DNA from 4 places in the Alistipes sp. 56_sp_Nov_56_25 genome. Region 2 is predicted to be linked to each of the others. Evidence: riboswitches for the same ligand, from Rfam matches in the RefSeq annotation. Region 2 holds a riboswitch; each other region holds the start of a gene.
What was found. Region 2 has a riboswitch for cobalamin ahead of BHV64_RS09815 (putative transporter). Riboswitches for the same ligand answer to the same signal wherever they lie in the genome.

Region 1: linked by a shared signal. The riboswitch ahead of BHV64_RS06895 (PKD-like domain-containing protein) and the one ahead of BHV64_RS09815 (putative transporter) in region 2 are both predicted to bind cobalamin.
Region 3: linked by a shared signal. The riboswitch ahead of BHV64_RS07830 (PL29 family lyase N-terminal domain-containing protein) and the one ahead of BHV64_RS09815 (putative transporter) in region 2 are both predicted to bind cobalamin.
Region 4: linked by a shared signal. The riboswitch ahead of BHV64_RS02435 (anaerobic ribonucleoside triphosphate reductase) and the one ahead of BHV64_RS09815 (putative transporter) in region 2 are both predicted to bind cobalamin.

Annotation. Positions count from the first base shown of each region.
Region 1 covers NZ_MNQF01000021.1:3,138-10,451, forward strand. Annotated here, with positions in the region: gene BHV64_RS06885 (TonB-dependent receptor) at 1-1,606, opposite strand, end outside; gene BHV64_RS06890 (glutaminyl-peptide cyclotransferase) at 1,616-2,683, opposite strand; gene BHV64_RS06895 (PKD-like domain-containing protein) at 2,705-4,501, opposite strand; cobalamin riboswitch at 4,673-4,890, opposite strand; tRNA gene BHV64_RS06900 (tRNA-Thr) at 5,136-5,210, opposite strand; gene BHV64_RS06905 (carbon starvation CstA family protein) at 5,342-6,814, shown strand; gene BHV64_RS06910 (tetratricopeptide repeat protein) at 6,795-7,314, shown strand, end outside.
Region 2 covers NZ_MNQF01000061.1:138,255-145,568, reverse strand. Annotated here, with positions in the region: partial or broken gene BHV64_RS09830 (recombinase) at 1-337, opposite strand, end outside; gene eptA (phosphoethanolamine--lipid A transferase EptA) at 637-2,175, opposite strand; gene BHV64_RS09820 (hypothetical protein) at 2,169-3,059, opposite strand; cobalamin riboswitch at 3,639-3,835, shown strand; gene BHV64_RS09815 (putative transporter) at 3,973-5,655, shown strand; gene BHV64_RS09810 (hypothetical protein) at 5,754-6,119, shown strand; gene BHV64_RS09805 (DUF2284 domain-containing protein) at 6,247-6,819, opposite strand; gene BHV64_RS09800 (4Fe-4S cluster-binding domain-containing protein) at 6,961-7,314, opposite strand, start outside.
Region 3 covers NZ_MNQF01000027.1:10,837-18,150, reverse strand. Annotated here, with positions in the region: gene purB (adenylosuccinate lyase) at 1-1,016, shown strand, start outside; gene BHV64_RS07830 (PL29 family lyase N-terminal domain-containing protein) at 1,086-2,720, opposite strand; cobalamin riboswitch at 2,969-3,170, opposite strand; gene BHV64_RS07825 (hypothetical protein) at 3,456-3,668, opposite strand; partial or broken gene BHV64_RS07820 (amino acid permease) at 4,233-5,690, shown strand; gene BHV64_RS07815 (TonB-dependent receptor) at 5,687-7,314, opposite strand, start outside.
Region 4 covers NZ_MNQF01000003.1:146,776-154,089, forward strand. Annotated here, with positions in the region: gene BHV64_RS02405 (hypothetical protein) at 1-460, shown strand, start outside; gene BHV64_RS02410 (S8 family peptidase) at 575-2,416, shown strand; gene nhaD (sodium:proton antiporter NhaD) at 2,573-3,919, opposite strand; tRNA gene BHV64_RS02420 (tRNA-Gln) at 4,065-4,135, shown strand; gene BHV64_RS02425 (GlsB/YeaQ/YmgE family stress response membrane protein) at 4,182-4,433, opposite strand; gene BHV64_RS02430 (TIGR03905 family TSCPD domain-containing protein) at 4,496-4,744, opposite strand; cobalamin riboswitch at 4,854-5,054, shown strand; gene BHV64_RS02435 (anaerobic ribonucleoside triphosphate reductase) at 5,106-7,314, shown strand, end outside.

The DNA of each region.
Region 1 (7,314 bases), on a different contig from region 2:
AAAATCCCTTTGCCGTCGGCAGCCACAGAATCCAGTCGTCGATGTGCTGGTCGTACCACGACGCCGACCCCGACAGCGTGTACGCGCCCTCCTTTCCCACGGCGAACGACAGTCCGGCTTCGTAAGCGACGCCCTGTTCGCTGTTCAGGCCGGGGTTGCCGCCCGGCAGGAAGTAGAGGTCGTTGAGCGTCGGGAAGCGGTAGTTGCGCGAGACGGAGGCCTTCGCCACGACGTTGCCGCGCCTGGAAAGCAGGCAGTCGGCGAAGAAGGCAGGGATGACCGGCGACCAGGAGGTTCCGTACATGGCTTCGCGCACGACGACCGACAAGCCCAGCCGCTCCGTGGGGCGCCACTTGGCCGACAGGGAGCCGTCGAGTTCGATGCGTCCCTTGTCATAGCCGACGACGGCCTTGTCGCCCTGCTGGCGGATGATGTTCTTGTCGGCGCTTTCGACGAAGTGCTGGTGTGCCGACAGTCCGGCCGTGAAGAACCATTTGCCGCCGACGGAATACTCCCCGTCGGCCTGCCCGTAGAGGGTGTTGATCCTGCTCCGCGAACGGGTCATGGCCTCCAGGATGCCGTTGCCCTTGTCGCGCCGGTAGTCGTAGGCCGTCCACGAATGCACGTATCCGGCTTTCGCCGCCGCCTTCCAGTTCCGGCGGTAGTGGTCCCACGAGAGGACGCTGCGCAGGGTGTGTTCGCGCTGGCGGTTTTCGAACTGCGTGTCGTCGGCGTAGTCGGTCGTCAGCAGGGGCAGTTCCCGGTTGGAATTGATGTACCAGGCGTTCAGCCCGAAGCGGTCGCCTTTCCCGGTGTTGTAGTAGACCTCCTGCAACACGTGCACGTCGTCGAACGCGCCGCTCTTGTTGCGTTCGGTGGGATAGTACGACCCGACGATGTTCATCTCGTCGTCGTAGATGTTCTCCTTCTTGTCGCGGTTGCGGTACTTGTAGTCGTTGGCCGAGGACTGGTAGACGGTGCGGGTCGATACCTGCCAGCGCTCGTCGCCCCATGTCAGGCGCAGGAATTCGTCGAAAGTACGGAACATGCCGATGCCCTGGATATATTGCAGCCCGAATCCGTCGGCCGCCGCCGGCGCAGTCGAGAGCTTCACCAGTCCGCCCAGTCCGCCGCCCGTCTCGCTGACCGACGAGGTTCCGTGGAGCAGCGAGGCGTCGTCGATGAAATAGGAGGGGATCATCGAAAAGTCGGTCATGCCCAGCATCGGGTTGTTGATGCGCATGCCGTTCCACGTCACCTGCGTATGCGACGGACCCGTGCCGCGGAACGATACCGTGGAGAGGGTCGCGCGGCCGTACTGCTTGACGAAAACCGGTGTGTTGAACGTCAGCGCGTCGGCCATCGAGAGGGCGATGTTCTCCTTGAGGATCGCCGAGTCGAGTTTCGTCTCCTCGACGCCGATGCTTTTCATCGGACGCCGGCCCCAGACCGGAACCTCCCGGATGGCGATGGCGCCTTTTCCGCGCCACTCCCCCGCGCCGGCGTTCTGCGGGGTTTCCGGCGCGTCGGACGCCGCCGGCTCGCCCTGCGCCCGCAGCAGCGCCGGAAACAGCAGCATCCAAAGAAACAAGGCGGTTGTTTTCATGCTCTCCGGTTATTTCCAGCAAAACGCTCCGGGCGCGACGCCCACGTGAAATTCGTCGACAGGCTCGCCCTTGGCCGTATAGCGGTAGACGACTCCCTGCTGCTGGTAGTCGATGGCGTCGGCAACGTACACGTCGCCGTTGGTCGGATCGACCGTCAGTCCGTAATATTTGGTCTCCCTGTATTCGAGGAACGGGCGCACCGGAAGCTGCTCCCCGGCGACGGGCATGCGCCAGACGTCCCGGTCGATCCAGTAGAGCGTGTCGCGCGTGCCGTTGAGCTGCATCTCCGACGGGGAGTCCCCCTTCCGGAACCGGAACTGCTTCTCCACGGAGAACGTTTCGGCGTCGATGCGGTACAGCGACGGGGCTTCATATCCGTAGGGGCTGCCCTCGTAGCCGCCGTCGGTGACGGTCCACAGCTTGTTGTTCCGGTCCATCGCCAGCGACGCGGGCTGGATGCCGACGGTCAGCTGACCGACGACCCGGTCGGTCTCGGTGTCGATTTTGAGGATACGGTTCTGGTAGGACCAGCAGTTCACGAAGACGTATTTGCCGTACTGCACCATCTGCTCCGTGGAGCCGGATTCCGCCGTCATGTCCGGGCACTCGATATATCCCGTGATTTCGTAGCGTTTGGGGTTGACGATGAAGATGCGGTTGTCCCAGATCTGCGTGACGTAGGCCTTTTCGTCCGAAACGAAATGGATGTACCGCGGCGAGGTGAGGTTGGTGATGCGTCCCACCTCGCGGAAGGTGTCGGGGTCGACGGCGAAAACGACATGCGAATTGTTCACCGCGATCCATCCCACGCCGTTGTGCAGGGTCATCGACTGCGCCACGTCGCCCAGCTTGAAGGCGTTGGCCCGGTGGAAAACTTCGTTTTCGACGGTTTTCGTTTCCGGGTCGTAATACGACAGCGTGGCGTTTCCGTACTGGAACATGCCCTCGTTGACGATGAACAGCCCCCGTTCCGTCGCCGAGAAATCCTCCGTGCGGCCGTAGTCCCACTTCATGCAGCCGCCGAGGGCGGAGAGGCATAAAGCCGCGGGCAGAATCTGTCGTAAGAATCGTTTCATGCGTTGCGGTCGGGAATGGGGTTATCGGTTGAGGTTCTCGTCGATGACCATTCCGGCGACTTCGGTCGAGAGTTCGCCCAGTCCTCCGGCGCTGCCGTTGATGGCGCTCTGCACCTTGATGAAATCAATGTAGCGCAATCCGGCGGGCTGTCCGTCGGGCGTCATGGCGTTGCTGATCTTGAACCAGGTCTTGCCGGTTTTGGACGAAGATTCCAGATTGTCGCTGCCCGCGTTGTCGACGTACCCCCATTCGAACGAGTTGTTCGACCAGTCTCCGCCTGGGGTCTGCGTGGTGTTCTGCCGCAGGCCCGTGCCGTAATAGGTATGGGACTCCTCTTCGAGCCACAGGGGATAGTAGTAGTCCTGCGCATGGAACTGTCCCAGATAGGCTACCTGCCCGCTCCGGCCCAGATTGTCGGTCCATTTCACCCCCTGGCGAGGCCCGGCGGGTCTGTAATAGGTCACCGCATACTCCTGGACGGTCCATTCGCCGCCCGTTTCGCTGCCCCGGAGTTCGTACCATTCGTCGTCGGGCTTGCCGTTGCCGTTGACATCCTGCATCACCCACACGACGCCCGGTTCGTTGCTCCCTTCGAACTGGTTGCCGGGGATCGAAAAGTCGTATCCGCCCTTGTTCTCCACGCTGTGGTCGAAGGCGAGGATCACGTAGCCGCCGAAGTTGCCGAGCGAGACGAACTCACCCTTTTTCAGCCGGTTCTCGGCGTAGAGACGGGCCTCCTCGAAGCTCTTCTGACCGGTGTATCCGGCCATGCCCGTTTCGTTGACGAACTGTCCGGGCGCGGGCAGGAATTCGAGCACCCGGTTCGACGCGGGCTGTCCCGTCGTCGTGATGACGCGCTCCGATTCGCGTTCGTAGCAGGTCACCCGGAGCGTTTTTTCGGTGATTCGCTTCGACGATGCGCGCGTGATGTGGCGCGAGAGGGGTGCGGCCGGGCTTTCGTCCGTGTCCGTCACCCGGAAGGTGACTTCGTATTCGCCCTCTTTCTCCGGCGTGAAGGCGAACATGCGTTGGGTTGCGTCCTCCTGCAAGGCGCCGTTCACGTACCATGCATATTCCGGCCCGACGGCGTCGCTCACCTGCGGCCGCAGGAACAGCGTCCGTCCGAGCGATACGCTCCGCACCAGCGGGTCGGCCAGGTAGGAGGAGGGGATGAACGCGATGCGGACCGGAATGACGTCCACGACGTGCACGGCAACCGTTTTCTCGGCCGTGCCGTCCTCGTTGGTCACCGTCAGCCGCAGGGAGCAGTCTCCCGGTTGGGTGCGCATGAAGATGTAGTCCTTTTCGGTGGAGACCGGTACGGACGAGTCGTCCAGATACCATTCGTAACGGGCGTTTTCGCCGTTCTGCACCTCCGGTGCGAACGTGTATTCCCGTCCCGTGAGCACGTATAGCCCCGTCGGCGGCACGATGAGCGAGATGACGGGGGGAGCGAGCCGGTTCACGTCGATGCGCGCCTCCTTCTCGTCGTATCCCGCCCGGTTTTCGACCCGCAGGATCACATAGACGCGGCCTTCCTCGTTGAACACGTATTCGAACACGCGCGCCGTGGAAACGACCTCGTCGTCGATCGTCCAGCTGTAAGCGGCCTCTCCCTCGTTTTCCACGGTCGGCGTGATCGTCACCGCGCGGCCGATCTTGGCCGCGTAGACGCCTGTCTCGCTGTCGAGGGTGATTCGGGGTTTGCTGTCCGGCAGCGTAATCTCTCCGTCCTTGTTGCAGGCTGCGGCCGCCAGCGCTACCGAGAGCAGCGCCGGTATCGCCGTCCGTCCGGCATGACTGAAAAAACAGCTCATATCCTCTTCGTTTAAATCGTTCAACCAATCTTTGCGGATGTTCCGGAGATCCGCATTCGTGCCGTGCGCACGGCATGCGTCCGGCCGGAATTTCGCAGTAGCCTGATTTTACATTCGGGGATATGCCGGAAACCGTTTTTCCTGCCGATCACGATCCATTTCCCCCTGGATTGTAAAACCATTGCAGCGGCAGGTCTTCTGACTCGTTCCGGTCCCGACGCCTTCCCGGTCGCGTGAAAACCAGTGGCAAGAGATTGTCGGGGTCTGATGTGCCGCTTCGGCGGCAGGAACTTACAGCAGAGGGAACTGTTGCCGATTTTCACGGCATTCCCTTTTAATCGCCCGGGGCCGGGGGCCTCGTTCGGCGAACCGTTGCGCAGCAAAGGTATGGAAAAAAGATGAAAAAGAAGACGCGCCGGTCGAATTTTATGCCGGCGGCCTGCCGAAGGTCCCGCCGCCCGGGGTTCATTTCCGGTCGTTTCCGGGGACGGAACAGCTGCGCCGGCCGGGAGGCGGACGCCTGCGCGCAGTTGCTCTCTCCTGACGCCTGAAAACGAAAAAGTCTTACATGTCGTTGACACATAAGACTTTTTGCAGTGGACGACGTAATCCGTTCCTTCTCTCTCACGCCTCCTGGAGCTGAATCCGAGATTTGAACTCGGGACCCCTTCATTACGAGTGAAGTGCTCTACCGCTGAGCTAATTCAGCCTTTCGGGAACACCGAGGTTCCCTTTGGGACTGCAAATATCTGAAAAATATTTTTTTCTCGCAACAATTTTGCGAAAATTCTCGCTTTTCTTGCTATATTCGCGCTAAAACTGACCCGAAACTGTTTTACGATGATTACTTTTCTGGTGTGCCTGGCGTTGCTGGTGACCGCATATTTCACGTATGGACGCTATCTGGAACGGCTCGTCGGCATCGACCCGGCGGCCCGGACGCCTTGCAGCCGCCTTTACGACGGCGTGGATTACGTGCCCCTGCCGAGGTGGCGCATTTTCCTGATCCAACTGCTCAACATTGCGGGGCTCGGCCCGATTTTCGGCGCCGTGCTCGGTGCGGCCTACGGGCCGGTGGCGTTTCTGTGGATCACCTTCGGCGGCATCTTCATGGGTGCGGCGCATGACTTCATCGCCGGGGTCATCTCGCTGCGCCACGACGGCGCGAGTCTTCCCGAGACGGCCGGGGTCTACCTCGGCGGCGGCATGAAGATCGTCATGCGGCTCTTTTCCGCCGGGCTGATGATCCTCGTCGGTGCGGTGTTCCTCTCGCAGCCCGCATCGCTCGTCGCGGCCCGCCTCGACGTCCCGTCGCTCGAAGGCATCGCTTTCGGCGGATTCTCGTGGCTGCTGCTGATCGTGCTGGGCGTGATTCTCGTCTACTACATCGCCGCCACGCTGCTGCCCGTCGACAAGATCATCGGCCGCATCTACCCGGTCTTCGGCTTCGCGCTGCTGTTCATGGCCGTCGGCATCCTCGTCGTGCTGCTTTTCGGCGGCGAATACACCATTCCGGAATTCACCTCTTTCGAAAACTGCATCGCCGATGCGAAGGCCTTCCCGATCGTCCCGATGCTCTTCACGACCATTGCCTGCGGCGCCATTTCGGGCTTCCACGCCACGCAGTCGCCGCTGATGGCCCGCTGCATGCGCAACGAACGCGAGAGCCGCTCGGTCTTCTACGGCGCGATGATCTCCGAGTCGATCATCGCCCTCGTCTGGGCCGCCATTGCCATGGCCTTCTGGGGCGATGTCGCGGGGCTGAACGGCGCCATCGCCGAATACGGCGGCCAGGCGGCCGTGATGATCGACGTGATCGCCAACAAGACGCTGGGCCCGGCGCTGGCCGTCTTCGTGATCTTCGGCGTGGTGGCCTGCGCCATCACCTCGGGCGACACGGCCTTCCGCTCCGCGCGGCTGATCGTCGCCGACTTCATGGGCGTCGAGCAGCGCACGCTGCGCAAACGCATCTATATCTGTATTCCGCTCTTCGCGCTGGGACTTCTGATCATCTTCGGACTGCCGTTTCAGACCATGTGGAGCTATTTCGCGTGGATGAACCAGACCCTCGCGGCGGTGACGCTCTGGATGATCGTCGCCTACCTCCGCCACCGGGGGCGCGCCGTGTGGGTGGGGCTGATTCCGGCTCTCGTTATGACGTATGTCTGCGCCAGCTATATCTTCGTTTCGCCGCTGATGCTGGGCATGCAGAACCGTACGGCGGCTTACCTGCTGGGCGGGGGCGTGACGTTCGCGGTCCTTGTCGCCATGATTTTCAAACTCAAAGACAACGATGCAAAAGGCATATCTTGAACCTACGCCCGACCAGACTTTCGAGGTGGTCGGCGAAGGACCCTGTAATTTCGTGAAAGTCCTCGCCCGGTCCCGCGAGATGCAGGCCGCCGGCGATATAGAAGGAGCCTGCAACGAGCGTTTTCAGGCCTTCCAGCGTCTTGCGGAGCTGATTCCCGAGGACGAGGAGATCAATCTCGAATGGAACCACCACAATTCGCGCGCGGCGCTCGAACTGATCTTCGCCTCGGCCATCGACCACTTCCTGATCAACGATTTCGAAATGTCGGCGGCGCTCTTGGAAATGCTGCTGGAACTCGACCCCGAGGACCATCTGGAAGGGAGCGAACTGCTGGCCTTCGACTACCTGGCCTTGGACGAGCAGGAGCTGTTCGACGAGGTGATCAACGACGTGTCGGACAAGCATCCGGGGCGTGAGGTGCTGCTGCTGTGGTCGGCCTTCCGCCGTGACGGACGATTGCCCGAAGGGGAGTTGCAGCGATTCCGGACGCATTTTGCGC
Region 2 (7,314 bases):
CATTGTACTTTTGCGGATTGTAATATTGTTCCAAAGTCTCTTTCAGCCACTCTTTCTGCGGTTCTGCCGTCTGTCGGGACTGATAGGCTTTTTCGAGGTAGGACTTGAGTTTGCGGGCTTCATCGTTGTAATAGGAACGCATTTCGTCGTCGCAAACGATTTTGCTTTTGACCTGTTCGGCCTTGTCATCCCAAAGATTGGGATTGATGGTGAGCCGGGTCGGTGCGACCATATCTACCTGCCTGCCGTCCCGCAGACGCGCGTAAATGGTCGCCTTCGATTCTGTATCATAGCGTTTTACGCTCTTTTTCTTTTTGATGATGAGAGTTATTTTCATAGTACCCAGATTCCGGATTGACAGAGCAAAAATACGAAAAATTCCCCACATTTTCCCCACATCTGCTAAAAAATGTTTAATCGAAATTTTTCATGCAAAATCATTGGATATTAATATACTATTGATAATAAATGAAATAAATGCAATTTTATTTATTTTAGCTTCTATTTTTATTTAATGGGATTTAATATATTCAAATGCGGCTCCGGGTACAGGAAAAATCGCTTAATTTGTTGGTTATGACAAGTTAAGCGATTTTTTTGATTGTTCCCGCATGTGAAAATATGCTCTTGGGTGGGTTATCTTTTGTGAGATGGCTGGAATATATCCAATGATTCGTCATAGATCGGGCTGTCGATCCCGAGGAATGACAGGACGCTGTGAAAGACATGATACTGCCCGACCTTTTTCTCCGGATCTATTTCCAGCGCTTCATCCGATGTCCACACGATGAACGGAATCTCGATCTGTTCCTTCGGCGCGACAAGTATGGGCACGCCGTGCATATACAGATTCCCCTCGCCGAGGGACTCTCCGTGGTCGGATACGAAGATCACGCAACTGCGCCTTTGGGGAATCCCGCGAAGAATTTCTATTACGGAATGAATGAGATAATCCGTGTAGACGATGGTGTTGTCGTAGGCATTCATCAGCTCCTTCGGATCCGCTTTGGACATCTCCACCGTAGTGCATACGGGACTGAACACCTCGAACTCCGGCGGGTATTTCTTATAGTACGTGGGGCCGTGGCTCGTGCTGGTATGGAGTACGACGAGCATCTTGTCCTTGCTGCCGGAGAGTATCTCTTCGCGGAGGCCTGCGAGCAGAATGCCGTCGTACCTGTCGTCGGCTTCGGGATTCCGCTCCTTGAGCTCTTTCGGCTTGTAGTATTTGTCGATGTGTACGGGAGGCTCTCCCCAATTGTTGCTGCGCCATACCACATCCACGCCGCTGCGGTTGAGATAGTTCGGAAGGATTTCGTAAAGTTTGTTGGACGGCTTATGGTCGAGAATGGCCTTCACGCCTGCCGTGGTGTAGGTCGCGGCCGCATCTGCAATCAGTGCGGTCACGCTGTCTTTCTCCAGAAGCGGATTGGTCGGCTTGCCGTATCCGTATAAAGAGAAATTCTCCCTTCTGGCGGATTCTCCTATTATCAGCACGCATACATCCTTGCTGTCGGAAACGATCTTCGCGTCGGGCAGGGGAATCTCTTTCCGGTTCTGCTTCTTTACGGAATTATAGTAGCGTACGGAATTGACCGTATACGACCACGGCATGACCAGGCTGCCGAGCTTGGGCGCGTTGCGGTCGATCCACGGCCAGTTCTGCATATTGACCAGCGCGATGGCCAAAGAAACCGCCAATGCGATGCCCGTGCGGGCGAAAAAACGCTTCCAGCTTCCGTAGTCGAACCGCCTTGCAAAAATGTAGATGCATGGAACCACCCCCAGGAAGAGGAGATACCATACGGCAGACCATGAAAAGAATCCGGAAGCCTCCGAATACCGGGTGTTGAATACGTTCCCCATCATCTTGTCCGTGATGAGCACCTGGTATGTGTTTATGAAATAGAGGCTTATGGCATTGCCTATGAATGTGAAGGCAAGGATGCACTTTCCGACGAAGCGTCCGAGAAAGAGCACGAGGTAATAGACGAGAAAATTGAGCGCGAACATCAGCACGCCCAGCCCTCCGGTGATCAATACGCCGTTGAAGCCCCCTTCGATGTTGCCGAGCACCAGCCGGAAGAACGGCCAGTGGAACGCCACGAGCGTAAACAGGCTGAGTACCGAAGATATGCGGGTGAGGTCGGTCTTTTCGTTCAGAAATTTTACCATTTGATAACTGTTTTATAAAATGTAAGGATCACTCCCGCGCACAGGACAAGAAGCGTAAAGTTGAAAAGAATCGTCAACGGGATGTTTACCGTATGCGCCGGAGCCATATAGGGAGTTTGTGCCACGGAAGCGTCGTATCGTGCGAACGGATTGGTGTAGATCACCTCTCCGTCGGGAAAGTAGGCCGTAATACGTGCGTAGGGGTCATTGTCCCTCATGGTATAGCTGGCCGCGGACGAGTTCCGGGCCAGCGACAGAGTGGTGTGATCCTGCCCTGTCACCTTGATACTGTCCGCCTGGCGCGACAAGGCGATGTAGATCGTTTCGCCGTCGAGTCCGATCTTCTCGACCGACGGCAGATTCCTGTTTCTGGCGTATTTCACCTCCCAGTCCCCATGTCCGTAGTCGGGAATGCGCATCGCATAATAGCACCCTCCGAGAAGCGTTTCCTTTATGTCTTCATACCTCGCCGACGGACAATGCAGGAAATTGCACCTCACGGCAATGCGGCTGGATTTGTCGGGGTAATGTAGGTCGTCGTTGGCCAGCCCGAAACTGTAATGCCCGGCGCTGAGGGCCCAGTCCCAGTACTCGTTTTCGGTGCTCTTTCCGCTGTCGAGTTCCATGATCCTGTAACCGCCGAGTTTTTGCATGTGGCTTTTCGACGTGCCCGTCGTTCTCAAGGGGTGATTCATCTGGATGAAATCGGACTCCTTTCCGAGCAGGTCTAACTGGAATTGTTTTTGGGAAGCGAAAAGCGGGATCAAATGATCGAAGCGGTTGACTTCGTCGCAACCGAATACCAGCTTATGGTATTTGAATAGGTTGATACCGTGTTCGTAGACATTGACCTGCAACAGGGAATCGTACGGATGTAGGGTCAATTCATTGTGATTCGAGAATGTTACGATGTCATATCCGAATTTCCGGTAGGCTTCATCGGTTTCGGCCGGCCAATATTCGCACTCGTTCAGGATGCCCTTTACGCGCGTATGCGTATGAAAATTGGCTCGTTTCCAGCATATGTCGGATTCCCCCCCCCAGTATGGGTTAAAAATGTCGGGGCCGCTGAAGGGTTTAGCCTCACTGAAATCATATACGGGGCTTACGCTTGTCACAAAGATTGCCAGCAAGGCGATCAGTATGAGCGAGACGATGGTTTTGCCCAATGCGACCGATATTTTTCGCAGCATGTAAATCAAAGTTCGTTCATTTGGATGCAATGCGTTTCCCATAAATTAATGGCTGAAGATAATTGCTGCAAAGTTAACAAAAATGCGGCAAGAGCAAAAGGGAAAATAGATGTGTAGAAACGACTGAATTCGGATTTGGTACATTAAAGTAATATTGGGGATGTTTTTGCGGGTGGAAGCGCAAGCCGGAATGGGATCCTTTCCGGCGCTTTCTGGCTGCGGTTGGTGAAAATAATCCGCGATTTCGGGCGGTTTCTCGGAAAGAAGCGTTATCTTTGCCGCAGGTTTGGTACTCTCCTTCCCGGGCGTGGAAGAAGAGTGAAAAGGGAATCGGGTGCAAATCCCGGACAGTCCCGCTGCTGTGAAACTCCGTGAAGGCTCCGAACATCTCGCCACTGGCCCGCAAGGACCGGGAAGGCTTCGGAACAGGAGCAAGTCAGAAGACCTGCCAGGCCGATTCGACGTCAGGAAGCCCCGGGGGATGGGTATTTGACATCGGGTTATGTAATGCTTATTGTTTTATGTCGGACTTTGCCGCCGGGTGCTGCGCCTTTCGGCAGGCGGGATTTTTCCCGGACGGAAGCCGACCGGATGAGGATTGGATATGGAATTAATCGAACGATTGTTATTTGGCTCCGAGTCGCTTTGGGGCGGAGGTGTGGCCCACTCGGTGCTGATTCTGGCGCTGGTCGTGGCGTTGGGTGTCATGCTGGGCAAACTCAAGGTCGCCGGCGTGTCGCTGGGCGTGACGGGCATTCTGTTCGTCGGCATCGGCTTCAGCTATTTCGGCATGAACGTCGACGAACACCTGATGCACTTTCTCAAGGAGTTCGGACTGATTCTTTTCGTCTATTCGATCGGCCTGCAGGTCGGGCCCGGATTTTTCTCTTCGTTCCGCAAGGGCGGCGTCACGCTCAACAAACTGGCGGTGCTGGTGGTGGCGCTGGGTGTCGCCACGACGGTGGCGCTCTATTACATCACGGGCTTGTCCATGACGACGATGGTCGGCGTGATGTCGGGCGCCGTGACCAACACGCCCGGACTGGGCGCCGCACAGCAGGCTTTCAGCGACATGCACGCCGGAGCCGATGCCCCGGACATCGCCACGGGTTACGCCGTGGCCTACCCGCTGGGCGTCGTGGGAGCCATCCTCACGCTGATCGGGCTTCGCTACCTGCTGCGCATCGACGTGAAACGCGAAGAGGCCGCCGCCGGGCAGGATTCGGACGCGCAGAAAGACCTGACGACCCGGCGTCTTTCCGTCGAGATCGTCAATGCCGCCGTCAACGGCAAGACCGTCGCCGAGATCCGGGACCTTGCGCTGCGGGATTTCGTCATTTCGCGCATCAGCCGCGGCGGCGGAAGCCCCGAACTGGCTGACGCTTCGACGGCGCTTCATTGCGGCGACCGCATCCTGCTGATCGCCGCGCCCCGGGATGTCGAGGCGCTGGTGGCCCTGCTCGGGCGGGAGGTCGACGCCGAGCCGATGGTCCATGACAAGGCGATGATTTCGCGGCGCATCCTGATCACCAAGCCCGAGCTGAACGGCAAGACCCTCTCCGAACTGCGGGTCCGTTCCACGTGCGGCGTCACGATCACGCGCATCAACCGTTCGGGCATCGACCTGGTGGCCTCCGGAAACCTGCAATTGCAGATCGGCGACCGGGTGACGGTCGTGGGGCCCGAATTGTCGGTGGCCCATGCCGAGCGGCTTTTCGGCAACTCGCTCAAGCGGCTCAACCACCCCAACCTGATCCCCATTTTCACCGGCATCGCGCTGGGCGTTCTGCTGGGCAGCATTTCGTTCTGGATTCCGGGCATCCCGCAGCCCGTGAAACTGGGTCTTGCCGGAGGTCCGCTGATCGTGGCCATCCTGATCGGCCGCTACGGGCCGCACTACAAACTGGTCACCTATACGACGATGTCGGCCAACCTTATGCTGCGCGAGGTGGGCATCTCGCTCTTCCTGGCGGGCGTGGGACTGGGCGCGGGCGAGGAGTTCGTGCCGACGCTCGCGGCGGGCGGATATGTCTGGATCGCCTACGGGGCCGTGATCACCGTCGTGCCGCTCCTGCTGGCGGGCATTTTCGGACGCTTCTACTACAAACTCAACTATTATACGCTGATCGGCGTTCTTTCGGGGGCCTCGACCAACCCGCCTGCGCTGGCCTATTCGGCCGAACAGACCTCGTCCGACGCTCCGTCGGTCGGTTACGCGACGGTCTACCCGCTGTCGATGTTTCTGCGGGTGCTGGCGGCACAGCTTTTGATACTGATATTCGGTTAAACCGGAAAAGGAGCGGCAAGGAAACGGACACGTTGCCGCCATAACGGGTCGGACGCGATCAGCAAGCCGGCCGCGCCTTTTTCCAAAGACGAACGCTTATGAACATCGTGCTGTATGGAGTTCCGGCGAAGACCGCCGGCCGGATCGCAGGCCAGTACGGCCTGAAGGAGATCAACTCACCCGACAAGTTCGACGCCTCGGGAACGATGGTGCTCGTTCCGCCGATAAGCACTCCGCGCTACCTGCTGGCGTTCTACAACGCCATGCTGCGCCACGAGGACGATGTCGATGCGGTCATCATCTGCGGCATCGAGTCCTGCGAGGCCGCCTCGACGGTGCAGTACTGCACGCCTCCGGGAAAATTCTTCTCCCTGAACGGCGGGTTGGACGAGGAGGAGCTTCTCTCCGAACTGCGCCTGATCCTCGACTCCCTGTTTGCCGAGGGCAACCAGCTCAACGTCTGACCGCGCGTCAGGCTCCTTGCCGGTGCCGACGGTCGTCAGCAGCGCGACGATCTCGTATGCGCCCGACCGGACGGCCGCAGCGGCGCGTGCGCCGAATCCTTGCCGCCGCTCCGGTTGAAAACCGCCCTTATCCGTTCCATACGACCGATTCCGCGTCGTGGAAAAATCCGCATACGAGCGTCAGGTACTCGGGCATGCGGCCTCCGCTGCCCCACTTCATCTCGATTCCGAACAGTTCGGAGGCCGTGCGTGCCACGTCGAATCCGCAGGCTTCGAGCGACGGCCGCACCAGTTCCGGATGGCGGCAGGGCCTGCCTTCGGGGCGCGTGCAACTCCCCTCGGGACAGTGAATGCACGTTCCGACGTAGGCGAACGAGCGTCCGCCGTATTGCCGTTCCATCTCCAGCAGCCGACGTTCGAGCCGCTGCCGTTCGGGCAGGATCAGGCGTCCCGCTTCGGAGACCGGGAGTCCCGGCTCCTCGGGCGTGATTCTGGTCGCGACGAGCAGCGCCGTGCCGTAACGCGTGACGTACTCCTCCATATCGAACCCGAACGGCGGGCATCCCCAGCTGCGGCCGTAGTTGCCGCACTCCCGGCAATAGCCGCCCACCCGTTCGGCGTCGCGGAAGCGGGCGACGTATGCTGCGGCGGGCAGTTCCGCCGTGAAATCCCGGGCGGTGTATCGAAACGAATGATCCATGCGGCAAAGTTATGAAAAAAACCGCCGTTCCGGGCGGTTTTCGCACCATTTGCCGTGGGAGCCGGCCGTAAGTCGTTGCATGGCAGACAACGCTAAACTAATCTCTGAATTTCCGGCTCCCACCGGCAAAACGGCGTCGCGTCACGGCTTGCGCCGGAACAGCTTCGTGATGTCCTCCATCGTCCCGTCCGGTCCGACCCGGTAGAGCCGCTGGTTGGTCGTCGGCGCCGTCAGCGGACCCAGCGCCTCGACCCATCCGCCCAGTTTGACGTAGTCGAATGCCGCGGCCTCGAAACCCTCCGGCAGCTCCTCCCGGCCCGAATACCATGCCGTGCGCAGCTCCGGGCAGGTTTTCCGTACGGTCCCTGCCAGCCGGGCGATCTTGTGCGGCCCGGCGTCGCCGCCCATGAATGCGACGCAGGTCACCGAACGTCCGTAACGGGCCAGCAGCCCCAGCAGTTCCGCCTCGTCGAGCACGCGCCCTTCGTCCGCCTG
Region 3 (7,314 bases), on a different contig from region 2:
AGGAGTTCGTGCATTTCGGCCTCACGTCGCAGGACATCAACAACACGGCCATTCCGCTCTCGCTCCGGGAGGCGATGACAGGCGTCTACTACCCCGTCGTCGAGGAGGTCCGCGACGCTTTGGCGTCGTTCGCCGAGCAGTGGCGCGAGGTTCCGATGCTGGCGCGCACGCACGGGCAGCCCGCCTCGCCGACCTCGCTGGGCAAAGAGTTTTCGGTATTCGTCGAGCGGCTCGAAAAGCAGTTGTTCATGCTCCACGACATCGCCGTTCCGGCCAAGTTCGGCGGCGCCACGGGCAACTTCAACGCCCACCGCGCAGCCTACCCCGAAATCGACTGGGTGGCTTTTGCCAACCGATTCGTGAACGAGACGCTGGGGCTGTGCCGTTCGCAGTACACCACGCAGATCGAGCACTACGACAACCTGGCGGCGATCTTCGACAACATGAAGCGCATCGACACCATTCTCATCGACCTCTCGCGCGACATGTGGACCTATATTTCGATGGAGTACTTCAAACAGCAGATCAAGGCCGGTGAGGTCGGATCGAGCGCCATGCCCCACAAGGTCAACCCCATCGACTTCGAAAACGCCGAGGGCAACTTCGGCATTGCCAACGCCGTTTTCGAGCACCTTTCGTCGAAGCTGCCCGTATCGCGTCTTCAGCGCGACCTGACCGACTCGACCGTGCTGCGCAACATCGGCGTGCCGATGGCCCACGCGGTGATCGCCCTGCAATCGCTGCTCAAGGGGCTGAACAAGGTGATCCTCAACCCCGAGGCGCTGGCGCGCGACCTGGAGAACAACTGGGCCGTGGTGGCCGAGGGCATCCAGACCATCCTGCGCCGCGAGGGTTTCCCGAAGCCCTACGAGGCGTTGAAGGCCCTGACGCGGACCAACGCCCACATCACCCGCGAGTCGATCGCGGCATTCATCGAAACGCTCGACGTCGCCGAATCAGTCAAGGAGGAGCTGCGCGCCCTCTCGCCCTCGACCTACACGGGCGTGTTCCGGTAGGCCGGAACCGACATCGAAAACAAAGGCAGGACCCGAAAGCGTCCTGCCTTTATTCGTCCCGACGGACCGTCACTCCTTGCAGCAACGCACCGTATAGCCGTAAGACCGGTTCATGTCCAGTTCATTATTGATCGAACCGCTGCTCGACAGTTTGCTGCGGAAGAAGAGGTAATAGGATTTGACCGAAGAGGTTTCCGCCGACCAGTAAGCGCCCAAACCGCCGGTCGAGCTGCGCAGCCCCACGATGGCGCCCGAACTGTAATTGCGATAGCCCTGCGCCGGATACCAGGCCGTCTGTTCCCCGTGGGTATAGGTCATACCGTAGTTCGTTCCGTCCCATACCGAAACGCCGTCGATGTACTGACGTCCCGAAATCAGATCCTCCCATGCACCGGTTCCAGGAACCCTGTACCCCGGCGGGCAGGGGTCGTTGAGCGTTTTGGCCTCACCCCACAATGTCGCGTTCGGCGACGCAAGCCAGTTATAGCCGGTTCCGACCTTATCGTTGTAGAACGTCATAGGATTGGCGGCAGCCCCGTCGGTCGTCGTCGCACTCTTGCTGAAAGCCCAGTCCAGCGCCGGATAAGCGGGATTCACCACCGTGCCGTTCTTTGCTTCGAGGAACGCATTGGCCGAAGTTTCCGTTTTCTCGCCCCCGTAGAACGGGTCCTTGCGCCCCCACTGGTAATACATGCCGTAAGCGTCCGTACCGCCTGCGGTCGTACCTGCGGCGCCCAGGTTGCGGTCCATGAAGACCGTCCCGTTCCCGTAGGTCATCGTCTGCGGAGCGTCGGTCACCCAGACATGCCAGCTCCAGACGACCTTTCCGTCCTGCATCAGGGCGACCAGCGCGTTGCCCCTGCCTTCGCCGACCGTGAGGAAAATATCGCCGGAGGTCGTGTCGAGGGCGACTCCCGAAACGAGTCCTTCGGAGTCGGTCCACAGCCAGTCGGCCGTCATGCCGTCCGCCATCTCGATCGCCGGCTCGAATCCGACCCCTTCGCCGGCTCCGTTTCCGCGTACCCGGGCATTGAAAACATACGTTCCGGGCGCCGAAACCACATAGCAGTTGGCCGTCCCCGCAACGCTCAAGTCGTTGACCTGCGCCGCCGAAAGAGTCCCGCCGTCCGTCAGCGCGATTTCCACCCGGCCGTTTCCGGCCTTTACCGACCGGAACAACTCCACCTGCTCGTCGCCCGTGGCTTCGACCGGATTTCCGGAGCCGTCCCCGATCTGCCACGGCGTCACGGCGGCGTCCGTCGTCACGGTCCAGAAACCTTTATCATCGCGCCCCACGACGGGGACAGGCCCCGAAACAGGCATTTTCGCTCCGGCGGCATCTTTCAGCCAGGGAATATCCTTTTCCGCGGCGAGTGTCCAGTAATACGCATCCCCGTCGACCGCAATGCCGATCAGCGGCGCTTCCGCCGCCGCATTGCAGGCTACCGTCACTTCGGTCCCGTCGCAGAACGTAAGGCGCACGCCGTCCTCCGTCTCGGCCAGCGACCGCACTTCCGACTGCGACACGGCTCCGGCCAGCGTCTTCAGCGAGACCAGGCCCGCATTCAGGTCTTCGATCTTTTGCAACAGTTCGGCCGAGGGGGGGGGAACGGGTTTGTCTCCATCCGGGTCCGAAGCCCCGGATTCGCTCTTGCAGCCGCCGAGAAGCAGCGCCCAGGAGCAGATCACAAATAATTTTTTCATCATACCTTGTTTTTTAGTTAATGGTTCCATCTGTTCCGTCCGTAAGGGACAGACTTCACGGAGAATACCGCGCAGGCAAAAACAGGCATGACGACCCGGCAAAGCATGGCGACGACTTCCTCATCCAACCGTAAAAAAGTCTGTCCGAAGAGGTTCGCAGCAACAGGAAAAAGAGGGCCGAAGCAAATAAGGACGCACGGAAAAACCGCCGGCGACGACTTCAGGCGCTCCCTTTCTCCGCAGGAGCAAACACCCTATCGCGCAAGGCAGGTCTTCTGACTTGTCCCCCGAGGCGGCGCCTTCCCGGTCCCGGAGGACCAGTGGCTCAAGAATGCCGCAACGAAAAAGCCCTTGCGGGCGGGACTCACAGCAGCGGGAACTGTTGCCGATTCACACGGCATTCCCTTTTAATTCCCCTCCACGGGGAAACCATTGCACGGCAAAGGTACACTTTTATCGGCAGGAAGCAAGCGATCCGGCGGAATATTTCCGCGAAACGCGCCCCGCCGCTCTGCGCAGCGGACCGTTCCGACCACGATGCGTCCCTTTTCCGGCAGACGGCGGCGCGACTTTGGCACGCGCCTTGTACTTATTTCAGTCAGCTGCGGCACAGCAACCGCAGTGAGGTTTCTTCATTTATTTAAGTTTGGGTTAGTAGTTTTAGGAGGGCAACCTCCTGGGGGCAGCAGGCAATCGTGAGATTCCCTGCTGTTTTTTTATCCCCGGAGGGCATCACTAACCGAACAGGTCGTTGAGCACGGCGGCCAGACGATACGACGCCAGGATCAGCTGGCATTCGGGCAGCAGGTAGGTGTCCGTCACGAACTGCTTGCCGTAGGTCCCGTCGGCCCGCTGCCAGTCGTAGATCACCCGGCAGGCGACGGCCGTTTCGTGCAGCCATTCACGGGGCGTAGCATCGGCTCCCGCAACGGCGAAGACCTCCCACACGCGAACCGTGTTTCGGGAAGATCGGCCGCAAGGCATCGCTGTCCCCGCCACTCACCCGCCGCAAAATGTCTTTTTCTCCTTCCACGTTACAACGCCGTGAATTTTCCTTTAAAGACACTATCATCAGGCATATGCCACAAATAAAACAATAAAAAGAAATAAAACCAAAATTATTCCGGTGAAAATTCCACAACAAGACCCGATAATCGGCCAAACGGTCCCCGGCGGACGGCGATTGCAGGTTCGGCACGCGCTTTGTACTTATTCCGGTCAGCTGCGGCACAGCAACCGCAGTGAGGTTTCTTCATTTATTTAAGTTTGGGTTAGTAGTTTTAGGAGGGCGACCTCCGGGGACAGCAGGCAATCGCGAGATTCCCTGCTGTTTTTGCATCCGCATGCCGGGCGCGCCGTTTCTGCGTGCGCAGGGTACGAAAAAGCCGCCCGGTGTTCCGATCGGTTCTTTGCAACGCTCCGGCCGCCGATTTCACGGGGCGGCAATGCGCTCCGGCACGAAAACTGTGCGGCGGACGACGAGGGAAAACAGCAAAATCCAACCTACCCACCATGGCAAAACGTAAAAATATCACCACGACGCAGCTGGCGCTGATGACCGCTGCAGCCGTCATCAGCCTGCGCGGGCTCCCGATGATGGCCCAGGAGGAACTGACGATGTTCTTCTACATTTTCTTCGCGACGTTCCTCTTCCTGATTCCTGCGGCCCTCGTGGGCGCCGAACTGGGCAGCGCCTTCGCCGACCGCGGCGGCGGCGTCTACACCTGGGTCAAGGAGGCTTTCAACCGCCACCTGGGTTTCTCGGCGATCTTCCTGCAATGGATTCAGAACGTCGTCTGGTATCCCACCGTACTGGGATTCGCCGCCGCGTCGATCGCCTACATGATCGGCGTTCCGGCTCTGGCGCAGAACGGGCTGTACGTCGGGTTGTTCTCGATTGCGATGTACTGGTGCGCGACGCTGGTGACCCTGCGCGGCACGTCGGCCATCTCGGGCATCACCTCGAAGGGATTTCTGATCGGCACGGTGCTCCCGGGCGTCGTCGTGATCGTGATGGCGGTCATCTGGATGGCCGGCGGCAACGAAATCGCCCTGAAGGAGATTCCGGCCGGCGTCTCGCAGATCGTCAACGTCGACGCCGCGCAGCACGTCCACCCGCGTCTCTTCCCCCACATCACGGGCATGAGCGACATCGCGTTCCTGGCGGGCATCCTGCTGCTGTTCGCCGGCGTGGAGGTGCACGCCGTGCACGCTCCGGAACTGGCCAAACCCCAGACGCAGTTCCCACGGGCGATGTTCCTCGCGGCGCTGATCTCGTTCGGACTGTTCACGCTGGGCGCGCTGGCCGTGGCCATCATCACCCCCTACGACCAGATCAACCTCCAGTCGGGGCTGTTCACCACCTTCCAGATCGCTTTCGAACGTTAACACGTGGGATGGCTCTCGAACGTCATGGGACTGCTCGTGGCCTTCGGTGCGCTGGCGGGCGTGATGTCGTGGATTTCGGGCCCCAGCCGCGGCCTGCTGTGGACGGCCAGGGACGGCGCTCTGCCCTGCTTCCTCCAGAAGACCAACAAGAACGGCGTGCAGCTCAACATACTGATTATCCAGGGCTGCATCGTGACGCTCCTCTCGTCGCTTTACATCGTGATGGACGACGTCAGCGTGGCGTTCTTCCTGTTGAGCGCCCTGACCGTGGGACTGTATCTGATCATGTACATGATGATGTACGCCGCGGGAATCCGCCTGCGCTACACGCAACCCAAGCTCATCCGCAGCTACCGCGTGCCGGGCGGAAACACGGGCATGTGGCTGATCGGAGGCGTAGGGTTCCTCGCCGTGCTGTTCTCGTTCATCGTCACCTTCTTCCCGCCTTCGCAACTGCCCGTGGGCAGTCCGGCGACGTACACGTGGCTGGTGGTGACCGGCACGGCGGTCTTCCTCGCGATCCCCTTCATCATCAGTTTCGCAATGGACAAACGGAACGCCCGGCGGACGCCGGAGGCTTAAAACTCGACCGTCAGGCCCAGCGTCGGGAGCAGCGTGCCGCTCACCTGTTCGAGGTATTTCATGCGGTAACGCCGTTCCGAAGCCGGAGCCGAGGGGTTCTCGATCTCCCCCGTGGACATCAGCACGTCGGGCTGGCGCAAACGACCGCCCGCAACGTTTTGCAGGTCGATGTAGAGACCCAGCATGCAGCGGCGGAAGTAAAACACCTTGTCGATGCGCACGTCCAGCTGTGCGAAGGCGTCGAGCCGCCCGGCGTTGTATTTCGAATAGTCGTAGTAGGGCCGTCCCTGCGCATCCCACGCCTCGACGAGCGACGAACGCTCCACGTCGTAGGGCGTGTAGGGCGCACCGCCCACGGCGCTCAGCTTCGCACCGAAGCTCCAGTGGCGCGGCAGGTCGTAGGTTCCGCTGACGTTGACCACGAAACGGTTGTCCCACGCCGAGGCGATCCACGGGGCCTGCCGGTCGTTGCGGTACTCCGAGCGGAACACGGTCACCGATCCCACGACGTTCACTCGCCCCGGAATCTGCCAGCGGGCCATCGCCTCGACGCCGTAGGCGCGCCCCTGCGCCGAGGAGACCAGCTTCTCGTTGCCCACCACGCCGTAATCGTTGCCCTTGCACGAGAGCGGAATCCCGTCCGCCACCGACAGCGGCACATCGCCGTAGCGTTTGTAAAATCCCTCGACCGAGACGATCAGCCGGTCGCGCAGCCGCCAGTCGACACCCGCGCTGAAGACCCCGACGCGCATGTAATCGAGCGATCGGTTGACCAGCGCGTCGTCCACCTTGAATCCCAACGCCGTGTAGGGCGGCAGCTGGCAGTAAAGTCCCGCGCTGCCGCTCACCGACCAGCCGGGACCTACCGCATAGGAGACCGAAGCCCGGGGCGACAGCTGGCGCCACACCCGCGCCATACGTCCCGAGTAGTCGCACCCGTCGGCGCGCAGGCCCGCCGAGGCGGTGAACCGCTTGTCGGCCGAGGCGTATTCGGCCCCGGCGAACAGCCCCCAGCCGACGATTCCCAGCCGGGTCCGGTAGTCCGACAACTGCGTCCTGTCGGTATAGAGCCGTTGCAGCGTGCGGTTCGTGTAGTCGGAATAATTCACCTCGACGCCCTCGCGGACGGTCCAGCGGCCCAGATAGGTGCGGTTCTCGGCCCGGAGCGTGGTCTTCTGCTCCACGGAGCGCAGCCGGAGCGTCAGGTTGTCCTCCGACGAATCATCGTTGCGCAGGTATTTCAGGTTGCGGTTGTTCAGGTAGTTGTGGCTCAAGGTCACGGTCTGCACGTGGCGGCCCGCATAGTGACGCCACGAAGCCCCCACCGTGAAGGTCTCCTGCCGGATGCGGGGCAGGTAGCTCAACAGGTATTCGGCGTCCTCGCCCTTCTCGTCGACGTTGAGACGCATGTTGTCGAATCCCGCAAGGGCCAGCACCGTCAGCTCGTCGCGCTCCGAAAGGCGTGTCTTGACTTTCGCCTGCCCGTCGATGTAGTTGGGCAGGAAGGGCAGCCCCAGCAGTTTGAACAGCAGTTGCAGGTAGGACTGGCGGATGGAAAACAGATAAGTCGTCTTGCCGCCGATGTGCCCGCTGCCGCTCAACCCCACTTCCGAGGCGCCCAACG
Region 4 (7,314 bases), on a different contig from region 2:
GTTTGTCGCATGCAACGACTCGGAAGAATCCGAATATATCGGCACTCCTCCCGTCACAGCCTCCGCGGACGTATCGGCTTTTTTCAAGACCTATCTGCCTTCGAGTTCCAGTTCGCATCCCGAGCCGGAATTCAATTTCAGCGAGATCGATGATCGCGACATCGAATGTTTTGTGATCAACAGCATGGAAGAGTTCGAGGCCGTTGCACCTCCTTCGGTCGAGCTGCCGGTAATCGACTTTGACAAATATACCCTTATTATTGGACAGCATTGGATGGGGCATCCCGGATACTCTTTCGAGAAGCAGGCCGTCGATACCGAATCCGATAAGATGACATTGAATTTGGTGTATAAGCAACTGAAGGGTGGTACTCCGGCGATTATGACTATTTTTTATTTCTGGGGACTATACGACAAACTTCCCGAAAAAACGCTTACTGTCAACAAAATCATAATTTAGATATTCTTAATATCATGAAAAAGCTGCTTTCTCTTATCATTGCAGTCATAACATTTTATGGTTGCCAGGATGACATTTTGTCAGAGGAATATCAAGAAAACGTTCCCGCGACCCGTGCGTCTGTGGGTTCGTCTGATTATTATTATTTGGTGTGACGGTGTGAAAATCCCACTAACGGTCAACGAGAACAAGTCGTATGTTTTGGTTGAAACCGCAAAAATTGAAAGTGTTCGCAAATCGGCCGTAAATATCCGTGGGGGAAATACCAGAACTATTGATAACTATGCTGCGCTGGGCATAAGATCGTCAAAAGAGTTCCGCATGCAAAAAAGTCTTACGTCGTTTACGCTGGATAACGCCCAACAAAAATCGATTAATCCGCAGGATGTAGTGTATGAGGCTCCCTATTTTAAAACAAGCGATGGCGCCGATCTCGGCATAACGAATGTATTCAGCGTACAACTGACAGGAGAGCAAGACCTTGCCAAACTTCAAAAAATCGCGGAAGAGTATAATCTGGAGATATTGGGAGAAAACAAATTCGACCCGAGTATCTATTATCTTTCGTGTACAAAGGAGTCGAAAGGGAATGCGCTCGAAATGGCGAATTTTATGTATGAATCGGGCGCGTTTGAGTATGCAACACCCGAGTTTATCGTTGAGTCGATGCCCGACGCCGCTCCGAACGATACCTATTTCAGCTATCAATGGAATCTGAAAAACGTCTCTTATTCGGGGATCGATATCAATTATGTGAACGCAAGGAATGCCTTTGCTTTTCCATATATCAACGATATTATCGTTGCGGTTGTCGATAACGGTGTTTATAATAACCATGATGATTTACATTTGTATAATGTCAGTTACAACGCTCACACGGGAGGAATTCCAAGTGGGCTATACGGAGATCACGGCACAAAGGTTGCCGGTGTTATCGGAGCCACGGCTAATAATGGCAAAGGCATTGCAGGCGTTGCATCCGGAGTGAAAATCATGCCCATCAGTATTTGTTATACTGATAACGAGCTTGGCATAGCTGCCTCCACCACGACCAATTTTGCGAATGCAATTCGGTTTGCCGCAAATAATGGTGCGCGCGTAATTAATAATTCATGGTCATTTGATACATCTTCTCCAATATCCGAAATCAATAATGCTATAACATATGCTCATGGTAAAGGATGCATCGTTGTTTTTTCATCGGGCAATAAAGGCAGTGCTGTATCACAGCCGGCAGCGGGAGCACCTTCTGCAACGTTAGTAGTAGGTGCAATAGATCGGAATGGGTACAAATCGGATTTCTCCGGTTATGGTTCTTCATTGGATGTTGTCGCTCCCGGGCGTGAAATCTGGACAACAGATGTGACCGGTGGATATACTTGTGTGCTGGGCACATCTTTTGCTGCTCCCCATGTTTCCGGCATCGTGGCTTTGATATGGGCAACGGATCCCGATCTTTCGGTATGGCGGGTACGCAATATTATCGAACAAACTACCCGAAAGATCGGCGGCAACACTTATGGTGTCGATCCGCTTCGATTGAACGGATTATGGAACCAATTTGTGGGTTATGGTCTGGTAAATGCCTATGCAGCTGTATCAGCGGTTTCGGGGCCCGCTCCCACCGCTCCAAACATCGGGACTTCATTGTCGGAGGTGGAACCCGGCGATCTTTCGATGATGGGTTTGGGGTATGATAAATGGAATATAGCGTATTTGGCCCGTGGAGAAGGGCAAGCAACGTGTTCTATTGAAAATTACGATTCTTCTGTCACTTATGTATGGAGCAGCACCCTGCCTCCGTACACGGGTGAGGGCTTCACATTTACCGTTGATTTTGCGTCGGATACCGATGAACCCGTACTTCACGATATCGAATGTCGGGTGTTGAAAAATGGTCTATCCACATCTTCCGGGGTACATCTGGCATTGATTCCGCAAGGGTACTCTTACTAAATTGATATTGGAGTTCCTGACTTACAAACTGCTGATAATTTGGCTGTAAATCAGAGGTTGGATAAAAATATTTTATCCAACCTCTGATTATACTGTTATGGGGCAAACCCGTGATCGGCAATATTCTGGGCGCACGACGCATCCGGAACTTTTCGGTCAAAGCCCGATCAGGACGTGTTCGAGCCAGATCACCGCGATGCCCGCCAGATAGCCGGACAGGGCCAGCAGCGAGATGCGTTTGAGGTACCAGCCGAAATTGATCTTTTCGAGTCCCATCGCCACGACGCCGGCCGCCGAGCCGATGATCAGCAGACTGCCGCCCACGCCGGCGCAGTAGGTCAGCAGGTGCCAGAACAGCCCGTCCGCCACGAAACTCTGTGCGAAAGCCGGATCGGCGCTCGCCGCAGCCGTTGCGACGTCGGCCACCGGGTACATGCCCATGCAGGCCGCCACCAGCGGCACGTTGTCGACCACCGACGAGAGGATGCCGATGGCGCCCGCGATGGTGAACACTTCGTGGACATTCTTGTCCAGCCAGTCGGCCATGTCGGTCAGCACGCCGCCGGTCTGCAACGCGCCCACGGCCATCAGGATGCCGAGGAAAAAGAGAATCGTCGGCATGTCGATGTGCTTGAGGACTTTGGATACGCGCGGCTGGATCGACTCCTCCATGTTGCGGATGCTGCGTTTGCGGTCGTAGATGATTTCGGTCAGAATCCACATGAATCCCAGCGACACCATCATGCCCATGTAGGGCGGCAGTCCGGTGAGGCTCTTGAACACCGGCACGAACAGCAGACTTACGACGCCCACGATAAGGATGAATAGCCGCAGGCGCGGACCGATGCATTCGGGGCATCCCGATGCGAGGGCCTTGGCGCTGACCGCGGCGGCGGGGCGGTCGGCGACGTAGCGGCTGGCGATGGCCGCAGGGATCACGACCGACACGAGGCACGGCAGGAAGAGGTTGGCGATCAGGTTGGCGGCCGTGACGTTGCCGCGCATCCACAGCATGATGGTCGTCACGTCGCCGATGGGCGACCAGGCGCCGCCGCTGTTCGCGGCGATGACGATCACGCTGGCGAAAATCCACCGTTCCTTCTTGTTGGCGATCAACCGCCGCAGCAGCATGACCATGATGATCGTGGTGGTCATGTTGTCCAGTGCGGCCGACATGAAGAAGGTGATGATCGCCAGCAGCCACATTAGTTTGCGCTTGTTGCGCGTGGTGATGTGGTCGGTGATGACGTTGAAGCCGCCGTAGCTGTCGATCAGGTCCACGATGGTCATGGCCCCGATCAGGAAGACCAGGATTTCGCACGTGTCGCCCAGCTGGTCCACCAGCTCGTGCTGAATGTGCGGGTCGTTGCCCAGGAGGCTGAACACGGTCCAGATCGCTCCGGCCATCAGCAGGGCGACGGCCGATTTGTCGATCCTGGTTTTGTGCTCCAGCGCGATGAACAGATAGCCCACCACGAAGAGCAGAATCATTGTCGGAATCATATCGTTTGCGTTTATTTACAGGGTAACTGAAGCAAAGATACGAAAAATCCGGCAGAGGTCCGGTTTTGTCCCTGCCAATTTTGCATCCGGGGGTTGGTTTTTGCGATTTTTTGTTTATCTTTGCAGTCGCTTTCGAGCGAATGTTTGAGCTGTGGTGTAATGGTAACACAGCAGATTTTGGTTCTGTCGTTCTGGGTTCGAATCCCGGCAGCTCAACACGAAAAGGCGGTCATGCGACCGCCTTTTTCGTGCATACGTTTGTTTAGCGGATCTTGCGGTGTGAGATGAGCGCGGCGATCCACAGCAGGATGACCGAGCCGATGACGGCCGTCGCCAGACTGCCCAGCGTGCCGACGGGAACCCATCCGAAGAGCGAAAAGAGCCAGCCGCCCAATACGCCGCCGATAAGCCCGACGATCAGGTTGACGAAGAGTCCCGAACCTCCTCCCTTGACGATCAGGTTGGCGATCCATCCGGCGGCCAGTCCGATCAGCAGATACCATAGAAAATACATAGTCTTGCATTTTGGAACGCTTTTCGGAGTGCAAAATCCGTACCCGGCCGGGCCGGGGCGTTTTATAACGCCTTTTTCAGCGCTTTTGCCAGCTGATCGGGACACGACGTGCCGCGGCCCCGGCAGTCGATGCCTTCGAGCCGGGCGACGGCTTCCGCGGCCGTCATCCCGCGCACGAGCGCCGCGATTCCCTGCTGGTTGCCGTGGCAGCCGCCCGTGAAGGAGACGCTTCGGACGACGCCGTTTTCGAGTTCGACGTCGATTTGCCGGGAGCAGGTTCCCTGGCAGACGTGTGTTATTTTCTGTGTCATGGAGTTACGATTTTCCGGTTTGCGGGGGCGAAGATACGAAATTCGGAGCCTTTCACAAAATGTTGAAAACTTCCTGCTCCGGAATTTTGAAAGTCGGGGAATAATGGAGACTTTTGTGACCCGCAAAGGTATCCTTCGTCCCGCCGGGGCGGAGGATAAGAGGGAATCGGGTGCGAATCCCGGACAGTTCCCGCTGCTGTATGCACTTCAATGCCGCAGGCGAATCGTCGAGCCACTGTCCCGCGGGGGACGGGAAGGCCGCCTGCGGGTCGGTGCGAGTCAGAAGACCTGCCTTTGCGCATGCAATGTCGGCCCTGCGGGGAAACGGGGCCTGTTGTGAAACGTATATACTCATATTACAATGGATTACACGCAGATTTCCATCATCAAACGTGATGGTAAAACCGAGCCTTTTTCTCTGGATAAAATCGTCCGCGCCATCACGAAGGCCTTTCGCGCGGGCGGCATAACGGACGAGGGGCAGGCCGTCGAGCAGATCGCATCCGACGTGGCGGCGGCAATTACGAAGGCCGAGATTTCGGTCGAGGAGATTCAGGACATGGTCGAGGAGCGGCTGATGAAACGCAACCCCTCGATCGCCAAACGTTATATCATCTACCGCGAGTGGCGCAACGTCGAACGCGACCGCCGCTCGTCGATCAAGAGCGTCATGGACGGCATCGTGACCGTCGAGAAGAACGACATCAACCTTTCGAACGCCAACATGTCGTCGCACACGCCCGCGGGGCAGATGATGACCTTCGCCTCGGAGATCACCAAGGACTACGCCCTGAAATATCTGGTGGGCGTGCGCCACGGCCGCGCCCACCGCGACGGGGACATTCACATTCACGACCTGGACTACTATCCCACGAAGACCACGACGTGCATTCAGTACGATCTGGGTGACATCTACGAACGGGGATTCTCGACGAAGAACGGCTCGGTGCGCACGCCGCAGTCGATCCAGAGCTACGCCACGCTGGCCACGATCGTCTTCCAGACCAACCAGAACGAGCAGCACGGCGGGCAGTCGATCCCGGCGTTCGACCATTTCATGGCCCCGGGCGTGCTGAAAACCTTCCGCCGTCACCTAACCGACATGACGCTGTTCCTGTGCGGCGTGCGGGGCGGCGTGACGCTGGAGCGCGCCGAGCTGAAGGCCCTGGTCGCCGAACACGTGCCGACGATCGAACCCTGCGAGACGGCGGTGGGGCGTCTGTTCGCCGCCCTGCGCCAGTCGGGCGTGGAGGTCGCCGACGAGGACATCCGACGCATCTGGCGGCAGGCATACGACACGACGCGCCGCGAGACCCATCAGGCGATGGAGGGATTCATCCACAACCTCAATACGATGCACTCGCGCGGCGGCAACCAGGTGGTGTTCAGCTCGGTGAACTACGGCACGGACTTTTCGCCCGAGGGCCGCATGGTCATCCGCGAACTGCTTTCCGCCACGATCGAGGGGCTGGGGCACGGCGAAGTGCCGGTCTTCCCGATCCAGATTTTCAAGGTCAAGGAGGGTGTTTCGTGGTCCGAAGAGGACTATGCCGCAGCGGTGAAGGACTTCGACAAGGCGCTGGCCGGGGAGATCAAGTTCAAAACTCCGAACTTCGACCTGCTGATCGAGGCGTGCCGCACCACGTCGGTGGCGCTGTTCCCCAACTTCATGTTTCTCGACGCACCGTTCAACCGCCACGAGAAGTGGCGCATCGACGACCCCGACCGCTTCCGCTACGAGGTGGCGACGATGGGGTGCCGTACGCGCGTCTTCGAGAATCTGCACGGCGAAAAGTCGTCGTGGGGGCGCGGCAACCTCTCCTTCACGTCGATGAACCTGCCGCGGCTGGCCATCGAGGCGATGCGCGAGGCCGGGGACATGATTCCCGACGGCAACAAACACGCGATCCGCAAGGAGGCGCGCGAAATTTTCCTCGAATCGGTGCGCAAGACCGCCACGATGATGGCCGAGCAGCTCTACGAACGTTACTGCTTTCAGCGCACGGCCCTTGCGCGGCAGTTCCCGTTTATGATGTCGAACGATGTCTGGAAGGGCGGCGGCCGGTTGCAGCCCAACGACGAGGTGGGCGACGTGCTCAAGCACGGCACGCTGGGCATCGGCTTCATCGGCGGACACAACGCGATGGTGGCGATTTACGGCGAAGGCCATGCGACCTCGAAGGAGGCGTGGCAGACGCTCTACGACGCCGTGACGGTGATGAACCGCGTGGTCGAGGAGTACAAGGCCAAATACGGGCTGAACTATTCGGTGCTGGCGACCCCGGCCGAGGGGTTGAGCGGACGCTTCACGCGCATGGACCGCAAGCGTTACGGGGAGATTCCGGGCGTCACCGACCGCGACTACTACGTCAACTCGTTCCACGTCGACGTGCGCGAGCCGGTTTCCATCGTCGAGAAAATCCGCCTCGAAGCGCCGTTCCACGCCATCACGCGCGGCGGGCACATCACCTACGTCGAACTCGACGGCGAGGCCCGGAAGAATCCCGTGGCGATCCTCAAGATCGTCAAGGTGATGCAGGACGAGGGGATCGGCTACGGCTCGATCAACC